Regions from separate parts of the Gordonia sp. 852002-51296_SCH5728562-b genome, predicted to be linked through region 2. Evidence: riboswitches for the same ligand, from Rfam matches in the RefSeq annotation. Region 2 holds a riboswitch; the other holds the start of a gene.
What was found. A riboswitch is a leader RNA that binds a small molecule or an ion and turns the genes downstream of it on or off. The one in region 2 is predicted to bind cyclic di-AMP.
Positions count from the first base shown of each region.

Region 1: linked by a shared signal. The riboswitch ahead of A5766_RS10100 (C40 family peptidase) and the one ahead of A5766_RS15870 (transglycosylase family protein) in region 2 are both predicted to bind cyclic di-AMP.

Region 1 is NZ_LZMI01000059.1:271-7,723, reverse strand. Features, by position in the region: gene trpD (anthranilate phosphoribosyltransferase) at 1-441, shown strand, start outside; gene A5766_RS10110 (Lrp/AsnC family transcriptional regulator) at 478-756, opposite strand; gene A5766_RS10105 (DEDD exonuclease domain-containing protein) at 753-2,606, opposite strand; cyclic di-AMP (ydaO/yuaA leader) riboswitch at 3,236-3,420, shown strand; gene A5766_RS10100 (C40 family peptidase) at 3,437-4,138, shown strand; gene A5766_RS10095 (NlpC/P60 family protein) at 4,294-5,373, shown strand; gene A5766_RS10090 (peptidase MA family metallohydrolase) at 5,386-6,876, shown strand; partial or broken gene A5766_RS10085 (glycosyltransferase family 4 protein) at 6,889-7,453, shown strand, end outside.
Region 2 is NZ_LZMI01000086.1:3,442-10,894, forward strand. Features, by position in the region: gene A5766_RS15845 (helicase-associated domain-containing protein) at 1-294, opposite strand, end outside; gene A5766_RS15850 (hypothetical protein) at 363-566, shown strand; gene moaC (cyclic pyranopterin monophosphate synthase MoaC) at 585-1,103, shown strand; gene A5766_RS15860 (MogA/MoaB family molybdenum cofactor biosynthesis protein) at 1,096-1,608, shown strand; gene A5766_RS15865 (molybdenum cofactor biosynthesis protein MoaE) at 1,605-2,048, shown strand; gene A5766_RS15870 (transglycosylase family protein) at 2,168-2,815, opposite strand; cyclic di-AMP (ydaO/yuaA leader) riboswitch at 2,823-3,001, opposite strand; gene A5766_RS15875 (MoaD/ThiS family protein) at 3,261-3,509, opposite strand; gene moaA (GTP 3',8-cyclase MoaA) at 3,518-4,606, opposite strand; gene A5766_RS15885 (flavin reductase family protein) at 4,603-5,163, opposite strand; gene A5766_RS15890 (hypothetical protein) at 5,160-5,369, opposite strand; gene A5766_RS25330 (cold-shock protein) at 5,609-6,028, shown strand; gene A5766_RS15900 (DUF2771 family protein) at 6,033-6,635, opposite strand; gene A5766_RS15905 (MFS transporter) at 6,639-7,453, opposite strand, start outside.

The DNA of each region.
Region 1 (7,453 bases), on a different contig from region 2:
CTCGCGCGTGCATTCGCAGAGCGGGGCAGTTCCGTACTCGTGGTGCGTGGCGACGACGGCCTCGACGAACTCACGACGACCACCACGTCGTCGGTGTGGCAGGTCGTCGACGGCACGGTCACCGAACTGACGATCGATCCGCGCGACCTCGGGATCGACTACGTCGACCTCTCGGCGCTGCAGGGCGGAGACGCGACGGTGAACGCCGCCATCGCGCGGGAACTGCTGTCGGGAACGACGGGTCCGGTACGCGACGCGGTGCTCCTCAATGCTGCGGGGGCACTCGTCGCCAACGAGCAGACGTCAGCCACCGACAACGCCGGGCTCACCGCGGCATTCGCGGCGGCAACCGAGCGTGCCGCGGAGTCGATCGATTCGGGCGCTGCCGCGCGGCTGCTCGACCGGTGGGCTCAGGTCAGCGGAGAACTCGCCGACAAGTAGGTACCGACTGCCCGGTGTGGGTCACTTCGGTGTGGGTCACTCCTCGCCGATGGAGAAGCCGCCCTCGACCGCGCTCGACGAATAGCTGCGGAACGCGATGTGGGTCGCGCTGTGTCGTACTCCCGGCAGCCGGTTGATCTTGCCGGTCACGACCTCGGCGATCTGCTCGTGGTCGCGCACGCGGATCTTCGCGATCAGATCGACATCGCCCGCACATGAGTACACCTCTTCGACGCCCGGGATATCGGCAACGGCCTGTGCCGTTTCGGGGATCTGGTGGACGTCGGCGTCGATCAGGACGATGGCGGTGATCATGCGGGCAAGCGTAGTCGGCCACCATCGGCGCGCGGGCGTGACCGGTGACCCGACGTGCGGATGTCCCGCGCGTCGTGGGCGCTCTGTGACCACTCCAGCCAGCGCTGCGCCGATCCGATGGGCGTGGCGAGCGCGTCGCTGGCGTCGACGATGCGCGTGGCGGGGTCGGACACCCAGCGATAGAGCAGACCTGCCTCCTCCGGCGAGGCGCCCCGAAGCGGGGTGTCGTCCGGCAGCACTGTCTCGGCAGCCGAGACCAGCGCCGCGACGACCGGCATCGGTGCGTGTCCCCGAGGAGCGGTGCCCGCCGCAGCGAGGCGTCCGTGCCGAATGACCGCCAACTCCCAGCCGCCCGCGCCGTCCGAGCGTGCGACGACCAGCTCGGTGATCGCGCAGAGGGAACTCAGGCGCTGACTCCGTGCGAGTTGATCGATGGTTGCGGCCATCCGGTCCCGGTGGCGCGCGGCGGTCTCATACATCTGTGCTCCCGCGACCACGTCGAGCCGGTGTGCGAGCCGCGTGAGGATGGTGTCGGATCGTCCGAGCAGCAGATCGACGACGGATGTGACCGCGGGTAGGTAGTCGGGAAGCGTCTGGGGGCGTGTCGAGGCGGCGGCACATCCACCGACGACTTGACCGCCGTCGTCGGGGAGTCGACACCAATGATGGCTGGCGGTCGCGCCGAGTCGGGTTGTGCAGGTGCGTAACCCTGCGGCGTGAGCGATGAGGTCGGCGATCACGGTCGCCGTGGTGCGTTTACCGATCGGCCCGATGCCCACTTCTCCCGGGGTGCGGGCGACGCGCAGCCGCGCGAACCGCTCGTTACTCAGCGTCACCCACCAGCCGCGGTGGGGTTGTGTCGAGCGTCGGTTGTACGCGGGGGCGTGCGCGGCGAGCAATCGGAGCTCGCGAACTCCTGCCTCGAGCGCGTGCGCGCACTCGACGTGATCGACGCGTTCGGCAAGCATCACCATCTCGCCGATCCTGCGTCGGGGATCGGCTCCCGAGAAATAGGACCTCACACGTCGACGGAGATCCGACGCCGTGCCGACGTAGAGGACCTCGTCGCTCGGCCCGCGGAACAGATAGACGCCCGGGCGCGCGGGGATGCGGTCGGCCAGATGCCGCTTGGCGCGCAGTCGGGGATCGGTGCGGGGCAGGTAGCTGGTGAGTTCGCGATAGCTCTGCACGCCCTGATTCCCGACGCGCTCGAGGAGATGGTGAAAGACCTCGACGGTCGCGCGGGCGTCGTCGAGGGCGCGGTGCGTGGGGCGGACGGTGACGTCGAACAGATCGGCCAGGGCGGACAGGCGCACCGTCGGCGCCTCGTCGCGTCCGAGGATGCGTCGGGCCATGGTGACCGTGCACAGTGTTGCGCTGAACGGCCACTGCAGGTGTAGGCGCAGGGCGTTCTGCCGCAGGAACGACATGTCGAACCGGGCGTTGTGGGCGACGAGAATCGATCCGCGCGCGAATTCGATGAATGACGGCAAGACCTCGTCGATACGCGGCGCGTCGTAGACCATCGCCTCCGTGATCCCGGTCAGCGCCACGATCTGCGGGGGAATCGGTAGTCCCGGATCGACGAGGGTCGCGAACTCGCCGAGTACCTCACCGCCGCGGATCTTCACCGCGCCGATCTCGGTGATGCGGTCGTTCGTGGCACTGCCGCCGGTGGTCTCGAGGTCGACCACGACGAGCGTGGTGTCGAACAGGGACCGATCGGAGAACTCGTTGTCGAGAGCGTTCTCGACATCGGAGCCCTCGAGGTCGGAGCTCGCGAGGTCAGAGAACGAGAGCTGGTCACCAAAGGACGTCACGTCGCGAACAATAGTTCGAACCACCGACATCGATGGTTCGTTGCTGGTGAGACGGGTGTTCCGGATGTGGCGACGCGCCCTGGGCCGCCTGTAGGCGCGACATCTGCTCGACGCGGTCGACCGGACTTGTCGGTGGGGGTGCCTAGTCTCCCCGTCAGAAGGAGTCAGTGGTGCGCGACGCCGGCGGGAGGAGGGGAAGCCTCCCGACGACATGCGCATCCCCGAGGATTTCACCCCACTGAGACGGAGATCACATTATGGACATCGATTGCAGCACCTGCCCCGGTCGCGACCACGCATGCGACGGCTGTGTGATGACAGTGCTTTTCGGCCCGCTGAACAGCCAGGATGCCGCCGCCGGCGCGCGGCGCGGATGGCCGAGAGAGGCCCGAGATAACGACGCCGAGATCCATGCCGCCATCGATACATTCACGCATGCTGCAATGGCCTCCAACGCCGATGCACGATCTGCAAGAGCAAGCATCTGTGCAGTTCAAGCGGCCAATTCGTCGTCTGGATCGCCGACATTGCGTGCGGGCTGAGGTGCGGCCGTCGAACACGCTGTTTGTCGGTTAGTGGACAGACACGCATCCGGTTTCGTAACCTTTCCGAGACCTTTGCGAAGCGTCCCGCTCCAACAGGAGAGGTTCGCGGGGGTCACCGCTCAATCGCCAAGGCTATGAGTCTTGGCGTACCGGGGAACCACTCATTTTTTCGGAGCTTTCCGAATGGGGGTGAATCGCGCTCTCGATCCGGGTGTTCGCACTCGAATCGCATGCGCGTAGGGCCATTTCTTCCGGCCCGAACCCGACAGCTAACCCGGTCGGCGGTAGAGGGAGAACAAAAGGAGAACACCCTTCGTGGCCAAACATCGTTTGGAACAGCCCGACCGCGGCAAGGTCGCAAAGAAGGCGGTAATCGCCGGGTCGATCACGTTCGGCTCGCTTGCCGCTGCCGCAGGTCCCGCTCTGGCCGCGCCGGTCACCGTGCCCAATGTCGGCACGTTCGAGCTTCCCGGCGTCGACACCAAGCAGATTCCGGCACAGTTCCAGCAGCAGAAGGCGCCGGTCGTCAAGAAGCAGGACGTCGCGAAGGCACCCGACGCCACGGTCGAGATCCCCAACGTCGGCAAGTTCACGCTTCCGGGCATCAGCGACAACCAGGTCCCCCAGCAACTGCGCCCGCGCGGCGGAGCTCCGCTGCTCGCACCGACGCAGACCGCCGGTGAGAAGGCCGTGCGCGCTGCCGAGACCAAGATCGGCTCGCCCTACTCTTACGGCGCCTCCGGCCCCAATGCCTTCGATTGCTCGGGCCTCACCAGCTGGGCATTCCGTCAGGCGGGTCTGACGATTCCGCGCGACAGCTACGGACAGCTCGGCGGCGGCACCGCGGTTGCCTCGCTCGCCGACGCGAAGCCGGGCGACATCCTGGTGTTCAACGGTGGCGGACACGTTGGCCTCTACATCGGCAACGGACAGTTCATCCACGCATCGACCTACGGCGTCCCCGTGAAGAAGGACGTCGTGAAGAATTGGAGTTTGGTCGGTATCCGTCGCTACTGAGCGGCGAGATCGATCGAGTTCGTGAGGTCGGGCAGATCACGCAGGAATGCGTGATCTGCCCGACTCGCAGTCGCTGCCCGCGACACTCACGTTAGGGTGGAGCGCGGCGTTCGGGTCTCCTCTGCGGAGACCGGAGGCTGCTGGCGGTGAGGGGAGTGAACACAGAAGTGGTTGCGGGATCGCAGGCAATGGCGCATCGATCGCGAGCGGCATACGTCGTTGTCGTGACAGCGGTGATCATCGCTGTCGCACAAGTCTTTTCGATGGCGACAGCAGGTCCGTCGAACGCGGAACCGACTCGCACACCCGACCAGCTCCTCGCCCAGTACAAGAAACTGAGTACCGACGCCGAGAAGTCGTCGGAGGCGATGCACAACGCTCAGATCGAGTACGACAAGCAGCGCGGCATCGTCACTGCGGCTCGTAAAGACTCGACCGAGGCCCAGAAGAGTCTCGAGACCTCGCGCAAAACGCTCAGCTCGTATCAGAAGCGCGTCGACACGATCGTCCGCGCCAGCTACAAGGGTGCGCGGGTCAACCGGCTCTATGCGGTGCTGGTCAGCGACTCGCCACAGTCACTGCTCGACCAGATGTCTGGCCTCGAGGTGATCTCCCGCCAGGCGTCGGCTGATCTCAAGGGGCTCAAGAAGGCTCGCGCCCAGATGGCCGCGGCGAAGGCGAAGTCCGACCGCACCGCCGCAGAGGCGACGACTGCCGTCTCCGCTGCCGAGCGTGTGCGCGGCGACGTCCAGGCCAAGCAGGCAAACCTGCAGCTGCAGGCGGTCCAGGTGCGTGCCGTGTACGAGTCGATGACCGGCAAGCAACTCGGCGCACTTCGCGGCCCCAAGTTCGACTTCGATCCCCGCGCGGTGCCGAAGGGAACGTCCGCCGCGCTCGCTGCCGTGCAGGCTGCGCTCACCCGCATCGGAGATCCCTACGTCTGGGGCGCCACCGGACCTGACTCCTTCGACTGCTCCGGGTTGATGGTGTGGGCCTACCAGCAGGCGGGTAAAACGCTTCCGCGCTCGAGCGAGGCACAGATGGGCTCCGGAACGGCCGTCGACCGCGGCAACCTTCAGCCCGGCGACCTGATCATCTACTACCCGGATGCCCACCATGTCGGCATGTACGTCGGCGACGGCTACGTGATCCATGCGTCGACGTTCGGCGTACCCGTCAAGGTGGTGCCGATTGACCAGGCCGGGCCGTACGCGGCCGCGCGGCGATACGCCTGATGCGCGGACAGCGTGCACGCTGAGGCCTCGGCTGCGCGCGTCGCGTGTGTGATCCTCGCTGCCACGACACTCGCAGCGGGTGTGTCGGCCTGTTCGTCGGATAGTCAACCGCAGCAAGCGACGTCGTCGTCGGTCACGACGACGACCACGAATCCCAACATCTATCTGCAGGAACGCTCGGAGGGTGTCGCGCGACTCCTCGACGACCTCACCCGCGCCCTGACGGATGGGGATCGGGCTCGCCTCGACGGACTCCTCGACTCCTCGACGTCTCCGACGTTCCGCGATTCCCTGAACGTCGCGGCCCATAATCTCTCCGGAACAGGCACCTCCACACCTACCTCGGCCGCAGCGTCGCAGCCGTCGACAAACCCCCGGTCAGCAAACCCCCAGTCGCCGTCCTCACAGTCGCAGCCTTCGCCGACCACGGTGCCCGCGCGTGGAACCGCTCTGAAGCTCAAGGAGTTCGGCTACCAGCTCGCGTCGACGCAGGGTACGGAGGTCCAGATGCCCGCAGAGGTTGCCGCCCGACTCGAAGCGCAGGGCAGTACCGACTCGTGGGTCGCGCCGGTGCAGTTGCGTTATGCGCTCGGCGGTGCCGGCACGCCGGGCGTCGACGAGCCGACGGTCACGCTGGATCGCGAGCTTGTGGTGGCGCGATACGGGGACAGCTGGAAACTGGTCGGCGACGCAACGCTTCTCGGCGACGACGCCCCGGCAACCCAGCTCTGGAACCTGCCGGGTCTCGAGGCCACGGACGTGCTCACCGGGGGAGGGCCGTCAGCAGTGGTGTCGTACCCGGGTACCGCCGTCACAGTGGATCGGACGCGACGCTCGCTGCGCCAGGCGGTATCGGCCGTCACCGCGTTCTGGGGTTCGGAGTGGCCGCGGCGGGCCGTCGTCGTCGCAACGGCGACCCCGGAGGAGTTCTCCGCGATCGCGCACAGTTCTGCGACCGACACCTCCGCCGCCGCGGCGGCCACCGTGTTCGATCGAGTCGACGGTGACACGGTGATCGGTCAGCGCGTCGTGCTCGCTCCGTCCGCCAACGACCTACCCGCCCCGGCTCTTGCCGTGGTCTTGCGGCACGAGCTCACGCACGTCGCGACGCGCTCGGTGACTGCAAAGGACGCGCCGCTGTGGATCACCGAGGGTGTTGCCGAATACGTCGGCCGTAAGGGAACCTACGTGCGTCTCGACGACGCCGCCCCGGATCTCGCCGCGCAGGTGCGGGCGGGGCAGAGTCCCGATGCGCTGCCGTCGGACGAGGATTTCGGTGTGGCGACTGACAAGTCGGCTCTGGCGTACCAGTCCGCGTGGGCGCTCGCGGCCTACGTCGCCGACCGCTACGGTGAAACACGTCTGAAGGCCCTCTATCGCGGGGTGGCGGCGTCGGGAGACGTCGGCCGACAAGACAACGCGATCGCGACTGCTCTCGGTGTCGATCGCAACCGTCTGATCGCCGACTGGCGCAGATGGCTCGCGGAACAGGTTCCGAGATAAGGAGTACGGTCCGTGCGTCGAACCCTGTTGGTGACCAACGACTTTCCGCCACGGGCCGGTGGGATCCAGTCGTATCTGCAGAATCTCGTCGACAGGTTGCCGCCCGAAGATGTCGTGGTCTACGCGCCCCGATGGAAGGGCAGCGTGGAATTCGATGCGCGACAACCGTATCGCGTCTACCGGCACCGGACGACGTTGATGCTGCCCACGCCATTCGTCGCGCGTCGCGCCGCAGAGATCATCCGCAGTGAGGGCATCGAGACCGTGTGGTTCGGTGCCGCGGCACCGCTCGCGGTGATGGCTCCCGCGATGCGTAGGGCGGGAGCTGAGCGCGTCATCGCCAGCACGCATGGCCACGAGGTGGGGTGGTCGATGCTGCCCGTTGCTCGACAAGTGCTGCGCCACATCGGAAACCACACCGACGCGATCACCTACGTCAGTAGGTACACCAGGGATCGCTTCGCTTCGGCCTTCGGCCGCGCTGCCTCACTCGAGTACCTTCCCCCCGGCGTCGACACCGATCGTTTCGCGCCGAATCCTGTTGCCCGCGAAGAGGTTCGCGCACGGTTGGGGCTCG
Region 2 (7,453 bases):
ATCCGACAGCGCTTTCACCAGCGTGTCGGCGTCGACGGAGGCGGGGACGCGTGCGACGCCGGGCCCGGTGGAGAGCGCGATGAACTGCTCGATCACCGCCATAGTCAGCAGATCCAGTTCCTCACCGACGAGCGCGATCGACGCCGCGGCGAGCGCACGTTGGGCGAGCACCGAGGTTCCCTGCGGCGGGGGAGAGGCGAGGTCGGGACGAAGCGACAGCAGATCGCGCAGGTCGTCGTCTGTGCGCGCGGCCAGATCGTCGGCCAGGCCGATCCGCTGGTCGTCCGTGCTCATTCGATCAAGTCTAGTGGTCCGACGAAAACGGCAGGCGAGTCGTCGGACAGCGGGCGGCGTGGCACAATATGCGCGTGGCTGAGAAGGAAAAGAAGAATCACTACGTCGACAACGGCTGGCCTCGTCATGACGACGGCAGCATCCCCGACCACGCGGTCTCGGAGTTCGCGGCGGAGATCCCCGGAGCACTCTCGCCGTTCGGCGATGCCGAGTTCCCGCTGCCTGCCGACAAGGTCAACTACGTCCAACCGAAGACCGTCGTCAACCGCTGACGACGTGACGTCGACCTGATGCCTCCCCGGCACGCGAGCGGTCCAGACGAGTCGTCGAACCCTTCTCGTCTGTCGCACCTCGACTCGACGGGTGCTGCGCGGATGGTCGACGTCGGCGACAAGACCACGACGCGACGACGCGCTGTCGCCGCGGGCACTTTTCACACGACCACCGAGGTCATCGACCTCCTGCGCGAGTCCGCGCTGCCCAAGGGCGATGTCTTGGCCACCGCTCGTATCGCAGGGATCATGGCGGCCAAACGTACCGACGCGCTCATCCCGCTGTGTCATCAGTTGGCGCTGTCGGCGGTCGACGTCGACTTCACCGTCGCCGACGATCACATCGACATCGTGGCCACCGTCGAGACCGCCGGGAAGACCGGCGTCGAGATGGAAGCGCTCACGGCAGTCGCGATCGCAGGACTCACCCTGCACGACATGACCAAGGCCGTCGATCGACGCGCCAGCACCGGCGAGATCCGACTGCTCGAGAAATCGGGCGGAAGGTCGGGAACCTGGACGCGCGAAGATGCCTGACGAGAAGATACCTGACGAGAAACCCGTGGCCCGCGTCGTCGTGGCATCGACACGTGCGAGCCGCGGCCTCTATCTCGACAAGAGCGGCCCGATCATCGCGCAGTGGCTCACCTCACGCGGATTCGTCGTCGATGAGGTCGACGTCGTCGCCGACGGTGCGCCGGTCGGCGACGCGATTCGCGCCGGGATCTACGCATCCGACGCCCTCGTGATCACCACGGGCGGAACCGGCCTCAGCCCGACCGACCGCACCCCGGAGGAGACCCGAGCACTGCTCGACGTCGAGATCCCCGGACTCGCCGACGCGATTCGCACGTCGGGACTCCCGGCGGTGCCGACGGCGGTCCTCTCCCGCGGCGTCGCAGGTGTCGCGGGCCGCACGCTCGTCATCAACCTGCCCGGATCGACCGGTGGAGTCCGCGACGGCCTCGACGTACTCGACGGCGTCCTCGACCACGCGCTCGACCAGATCCGCGGCGGCGATCACCCGCGGAGCGACGCATGACCGTGCGTGTCGTCAAGGCCGATCTCGCCGCCGATCCCATCGACCTCCCGTCTCATGAACAACTCGTCGCCGACGCCGCTGCAGGCACCGCCGGCGCGATCGTCGGCTTCGCGGGCGCAGTGCGCAACCACGACGGAGATCACGCGTCTGCGGTCACCACGCTCTGGTACTCGTCGCATCCGAGCGCACCTGCGGTGCTCGCCGAGGTGGTCGACGAGGTGTCGGCGTCTGTTGCGGGAGTGCGCGCGGTGGCGGTGTCGCACCGCGTGGGCGAGCTCGACGTGGGCGACGTGGCTTTCGTCGTCGCCGTGGCCGCCGACCATCGGGCGCCTGCATTCGAACTGTGCGCACGGCTCGTCGACGAGGTGAAGGCCCGTCTGCCGGTGTGGAAGCACCAGTTGTTCGCCGACGGCTCAGACGAATGGGTCGGCTCGGCCTGAAACTCGGCCTAAACGACCAGAGAATTGGAAAAGGACCCCGCACGGCCGTTATGGCGTCGTGCGGGGCCCTTTGTCTCGGGGTCCGGCAGTCATCACTGCCGGGACGCGGGCGAGATCGCTCAGGGGAGCGGAATCAGGCCCTTGTTCTGGTTGTAGAGCTTCAGCTGATCCGGCGTGAGCTGGTAGCCACTGTCCTTGGCTGCCTTCCAGAGGTTCTTCACCTCGGGGCTGACCTTGGCGTCGTCGAGCGCGCCGTCGACTTGACTCTTGACGTCGTCGGTGCTCTTGGCCTCGGGGGTCTTCTCCAGCGGGGTCTGCGGCTGCGCCTCGGGCTTCAGCTCAGGCTTGGGGGCCTGCAGCGGCTTGGGCGAGTCGGTGGGAGCGGTCCGCGGGGTCGAGCCCGACAGTCCGGTGCCGCACACCGGCCATGCACCCTTGCCCTGCGTTGCCAGCACGCGCTCTGCAACGGCGATCTGCTGCTCCTTGGAGGCCTGGTCGGCGCTCGGTGCGTACGCGGTGCCACCGTTGGCAGCCCAGGTGCTCGGGCTGAACTGCAGTCCGCCCTGGTAGCCGTTTCCGGTGTTGATCGCCCAGTTGCCCCCGGACTCGCACTGTGCGACCTGGTCCCACTCGGAGTCGGCGGCTGCGTGTGCTGAACCGGTGCCGAGCAGAGCGGCTCCGCCGCCGAGCACTGCGCCGGTGAGCGCGACCTTCGCGAAGGTCTTGGTGGTCGTGTTGGTCGTCGACTTGCGATGACGTCCGGCCATGAGTTGTCTATCCTCTCTCCACGCGCCTACGAAGTCAGCTGTCGGGTTCGAACGAGAGGTTGCTCGGTCCGTGGTCGCCGTGGCGGCCGGTGGACTTAACCCCAAGGGCATCCGTGCGGATGTCCGTATCTCCATCGGAGATGTTGGGTCCCCCGTCCTCGTTCCTGAGTTTGTTGTTCGTCATTCGATCGGGGGAACGAGGCTTGGCGCGCCCGGTCGAATGTTGTGTTCTTTTGGCTGTCCTGTGATCTCCCCGGAGGAGACTGTTCGTACAGTACGACGTCTGCGCCGCCGAATCACCCTCGTCCGCAACTTGTTTTTTGGGCTGTGAGTGGGACTTTGGGCCCAAATTCCCCGTCACCCCTGCTCAACCCGAAGATGGTCGGTTCGTGTCCATCCCGTTATCGCTCTGTTATGTGACTAAGGTCACAGGGGTTCGGACGCGTCAGCCGCCGGCAAACGGGGGCAGAACGTCGATGGTCGCGCAGTCGCCGAGGGGTGCCGTGCGGTCGCACAGGGCGATCGCGTCCCGCAGATACGAGCACCGGGCGAGCACGGGCGTGAGCGCGGGGTGGCCGGCGCTCAGGGCGCGTTCGAGGTCGCCGAGCGTGGCGTCGGCAGGCACATCGATCTCGGTCAGGTCGACACCCGCGGCGGCACGCGCAGCCGCGAAGAACCGAACGGTCAGCGTCATCGGTTCGCTCACCCTCCGATGGCCGACATCGGGCGGTCGGGTTGACGAAACTCCGTGGTATTCACCGCATGTCCCGCGGCCTTGTGCCACATGTCACCTCGCCAGCGCCGCGCGATCTCGGCGTCGAGGGCGCTGGCGGTGAGTCCACCGCGCAGGGCGGGCATCAACGACGTCTCGGCGTCGGCGAACAAACAGTTGCGCAGTGCGCCGTCGGCGGTCAGTCGGGTGCGGTCGCAGTCACCGCAGAACGGCCGCGTCACCGACGCGATCACCCCGACGCGGGCAGTCTGTCCCGTCGGGTCGGTGTGCCCCCGCACGAGCCACGTGGCCGCCGGCGCCCCGCCGCGTGGGCGGGGGTCGGGGTCGAGATCGAAGGTTCGACGCAGCGTCGCGAGGATCTCGTCGGCCGTGAGCATCGCGCCGCGATCCCACCGGTGATCGGCGTCGAGCGGCATCTGTTCGATGATGCGGAGTTGGTAGCCCTCGTCGAGGCAGAAGCGCAACAGCGCAGGCAGGCCCGCGAGGTCGTCACGGCTGGGTACGACGGCGTTGACCTTGACCGGCTGGAGTCCGGCGTCGCGCGCGGCGGCGAGTCCGTCGAGCACGTCGGAGAGCCGGTCGCGGCGGGTGATCTGCGCGAAGCGGGCCGGGTCGATGGTGTCGAGAGAGACGTTGATGCGGTCCAGGCCCGCGTCGGCCAATGCTCTCGCACGGTGTCGCAGCCCGAGTCCGTTGGTGGTGAGCGCGAGTTCTGGCCCTTCCGGCAGGGTCGACGCCGCCGCGATGAGCTCCTCGAGGTCGCGGCGCAGCAGCGGTTCGCCGCCGGTGAAGCGGATGCGTCGGATGCCCAGATCGCGTACGGCGACAGTGAGCACCCGCACGAACTCGTCGGTGGTCAACAGATCCTCGGACGGCAACCAGTCCAGACCTTCGGCAGGCATGCAGTAGGTGCACCGGAGATTGCAGCGGTCGGTCACCGACACCCGCAGGTCCGTGGTGACGCGACCGAACGTGTCGATCAACGGCCCCGACGTCGGCGCATCGACGTCTCGTCTGGGGCGCGGGGCGGTCGGAAGTCCGAGGTCGGTGGTGCTCATGTCGGCCCTGACGTCGGGTGCAACCGCGGACGCGCTTCGAGGGCGCGGAACGTGCTGGCGTGGAAGACGAGCGGTTCGACGTCCGGGTCGCAGTCGAGTGCGTCTATCTGCAGCAACACGACGGTGTGGTCACCAGCGGGCACCTCACTGTGGATATGGCAGGACAATTGTGCGGCGGAGTCGGGGAGAAACAGCGCGCCGTCGTCGGTGGCCTGAGGTGTGGTGTTGTCGAATCGATGCTCGGCGGGACCGGCCAGCTGCCGACACAGCGCCGACTGCGTGTGCGAGAACACGCTCACGCCCAGCGCAGGCGCCTCGCGCAGCCGCGGCCACGTCGTCGAGGTGTTCTGAACGCAGACCGAGACCAGCGGCGGGTCGAGGGAGACCGTCGTGAACGCCGACGCCGCCATGCCGAGCGGGGCGTCGGCGGTGCCGCGGCAACACACCGCGACGACCCCGGTGGGGAAGCAACTGTATGCGCGTTTGAGTGCACCGGGCTCGGACACCGGCGACAGCGCACCGAACGAGCTGCGGCTCGCGTCGCCCTGAGTCGTCATTTCACGCGCCGCCCGGAGCGCAGCGCGTAGACGATGCCGAGAAGGAAACCGATCGGAGTGCACATCGCCAGCAGATAGACCCACGTGGGAGCGGTACCGCCGTCATCGACGGCGGGCATCACGAACAGCGCGATCAGCGCGATCAATCCGATGCCGAACACGAGCCCCGCGAGGGCGAGAAGAGCCGTGGACGATTTCTTCTGCATACCTCAACGGTAGAACACATTCGAGCGTCGCTGCTCCGGGCCGAATGTGAGGTGACTGTTCAGCAGGCCATTGGCTAGAATGTTGGTAACCAGGCGCCCTGCTCATTTGATTGTCGTGGGTTGGGCGTCTTTTGCTGTGAGAAGGCAACTGTTGTGAACGACAAGCCAGTTGCTGTGACAAGACTCGCCGCGGTAGATGACCGCGGTGGTGAGACCGAGCGAAGATGAGGGTGAGCACAGTGCCGACCGGCAAGGTGAAGTGGTACGACGCGGAGAAGGGCTTCGGCTTTCTTGCTCAGGAGAGCGGGGAGGACGTCTACGTCCGCTCGTCCGCGCTGCCCGAAGGCGTCGAGGCTCTCAAGCCGGGCCAGCGCGTCGAATTCGGCATGGCTGCTGGTCGTCGCGGACCGCAGGCGCTGACCGTGACCGTGCTCGAGCCCGCCCCGAGCGTCACGAAGAACACCCGTGAGGCCGCGCGCAAGGAGCAGCAGGCCAAGCGGCACAGCCCCGACGAGTTGCACGGCATGGTCGCCGATCTCATCACGTTGCTGGAGGGCAAGGTGCAGCCCGATCTGCGCAAGGGTCGTTACCCGGATCGTAAGACGGCGCAACGCATTTCCGAGGTCGTGCGCGCCGTAGCCCGCGAGCTCGACGCCTGACTCGCTATCCCGTTGCCGATGGTTCCTGGTCCCGCTCGCTTGGCGGGGTCGGGTTCTGCGGCGAGGGTTGCTTGACCCGGAATCCGTTCGGTGTGGTGTTCAGTGCGAGCACGCCGCGCGCAACCTGGTACTGGCCGTCGACGACGACCGCCGACAGCGGCTGCACCTCGATGTTGACCAGCACCCGGTCGGGTCGTGACGGCAGTTCGACGGTGAAGGTCGACCCGCTCGACTTGTACTCGGGCGTCGGGTCGGGGTTGATGATCACTCCGTTGCGGTCGGCGTAGAGCAGGTAGAGCAGCCACGGGTGGTCGGAGATGTCCTCCGACACCGACAGGGTCGCGCTCTGACCGATCGGCAGCGGCGCGCGCTGACCGCGCAGCGCCTGGTTCTGGTCGGCGGTGCAGTTCTGCATCAGTACGTCGCACCACTCCGTCGGCCGCACGGTGACCAGCTCGTCGTCGATCGCGACGTGCAGATAGCCGCGGTCATCGTGGTGATTGCTGATGACCAGAGCGCTCACGATGCCGCCGACCACACCTGTGAACACGACCGCCACGATCGCGATGATCGCGACCGCCTTCTTCTCACCGCTGTTGAATTGCACGGTTCAATGATGGCCTGTGTGATGACCGCTCGGGTGGACAGGTCCGTGTGGCGGTCTGCTCGGCTGTGGTCGGGTGGGCGCCTCGGACGGGCTCTGGTGGCCGTTTTCGGGCCTCTCACCTGCGCGGAAGGCCCGCTCGGTCGGGTGGGTGAACCGTGTGGTGTCGGCAGCTGCGAACGAGACGGTCGGTGCCGCCTGGTCTGGCCGGTGGCCTCCGAACCCGGGAACCAGCGTCGACCCGCGGGTGGTCATCACGGTCTGCGCCAGGCCGAGGCCGAGGAGCACGGCGACGACGGTGAACCCGATCCACAGCTTCGGCGGAAGCAGTACGCCCAGCGCGGCCCCGAGCACCCAGCACAGTTGTAGGACCGTCTCCGAACGGCCGAAGGCGGATGCCCGCGAACGTTCGGGAAGGTCGTCCTGGATCGACGAATCGAGGCACACCTTGCCGATCGCGCTGGTCCCGGATGCGACGAAGCCCGCGACCACCGCGAGCAATACGTTGCCGAAGATCGCGGCGAGCACTGCGACGATGAAGCAGGCGGCGGTCGCCCACACGATCACCTTCGGTGGATTCTTCAGTTCCAGCCGCGTCCCGACGCCGTTACCGATCGCGTTGCCGACTCCGGCAGCCGCGCCGACCGCGCCGAGCAGCGCGAGTTGCATCCACCCGCTGTGCGACCCCTGCGCTTTGGCGTAGAACGCGATGTAGAGCGTCATGAAGCCGGTGAGGATGCGGATCGTTCCGTTACCCCACAGCCCCGCGACGACGGTCCGGCCCAGCGGCTGGCGCATGGTCTTGGCGATCTCGCGCGCTC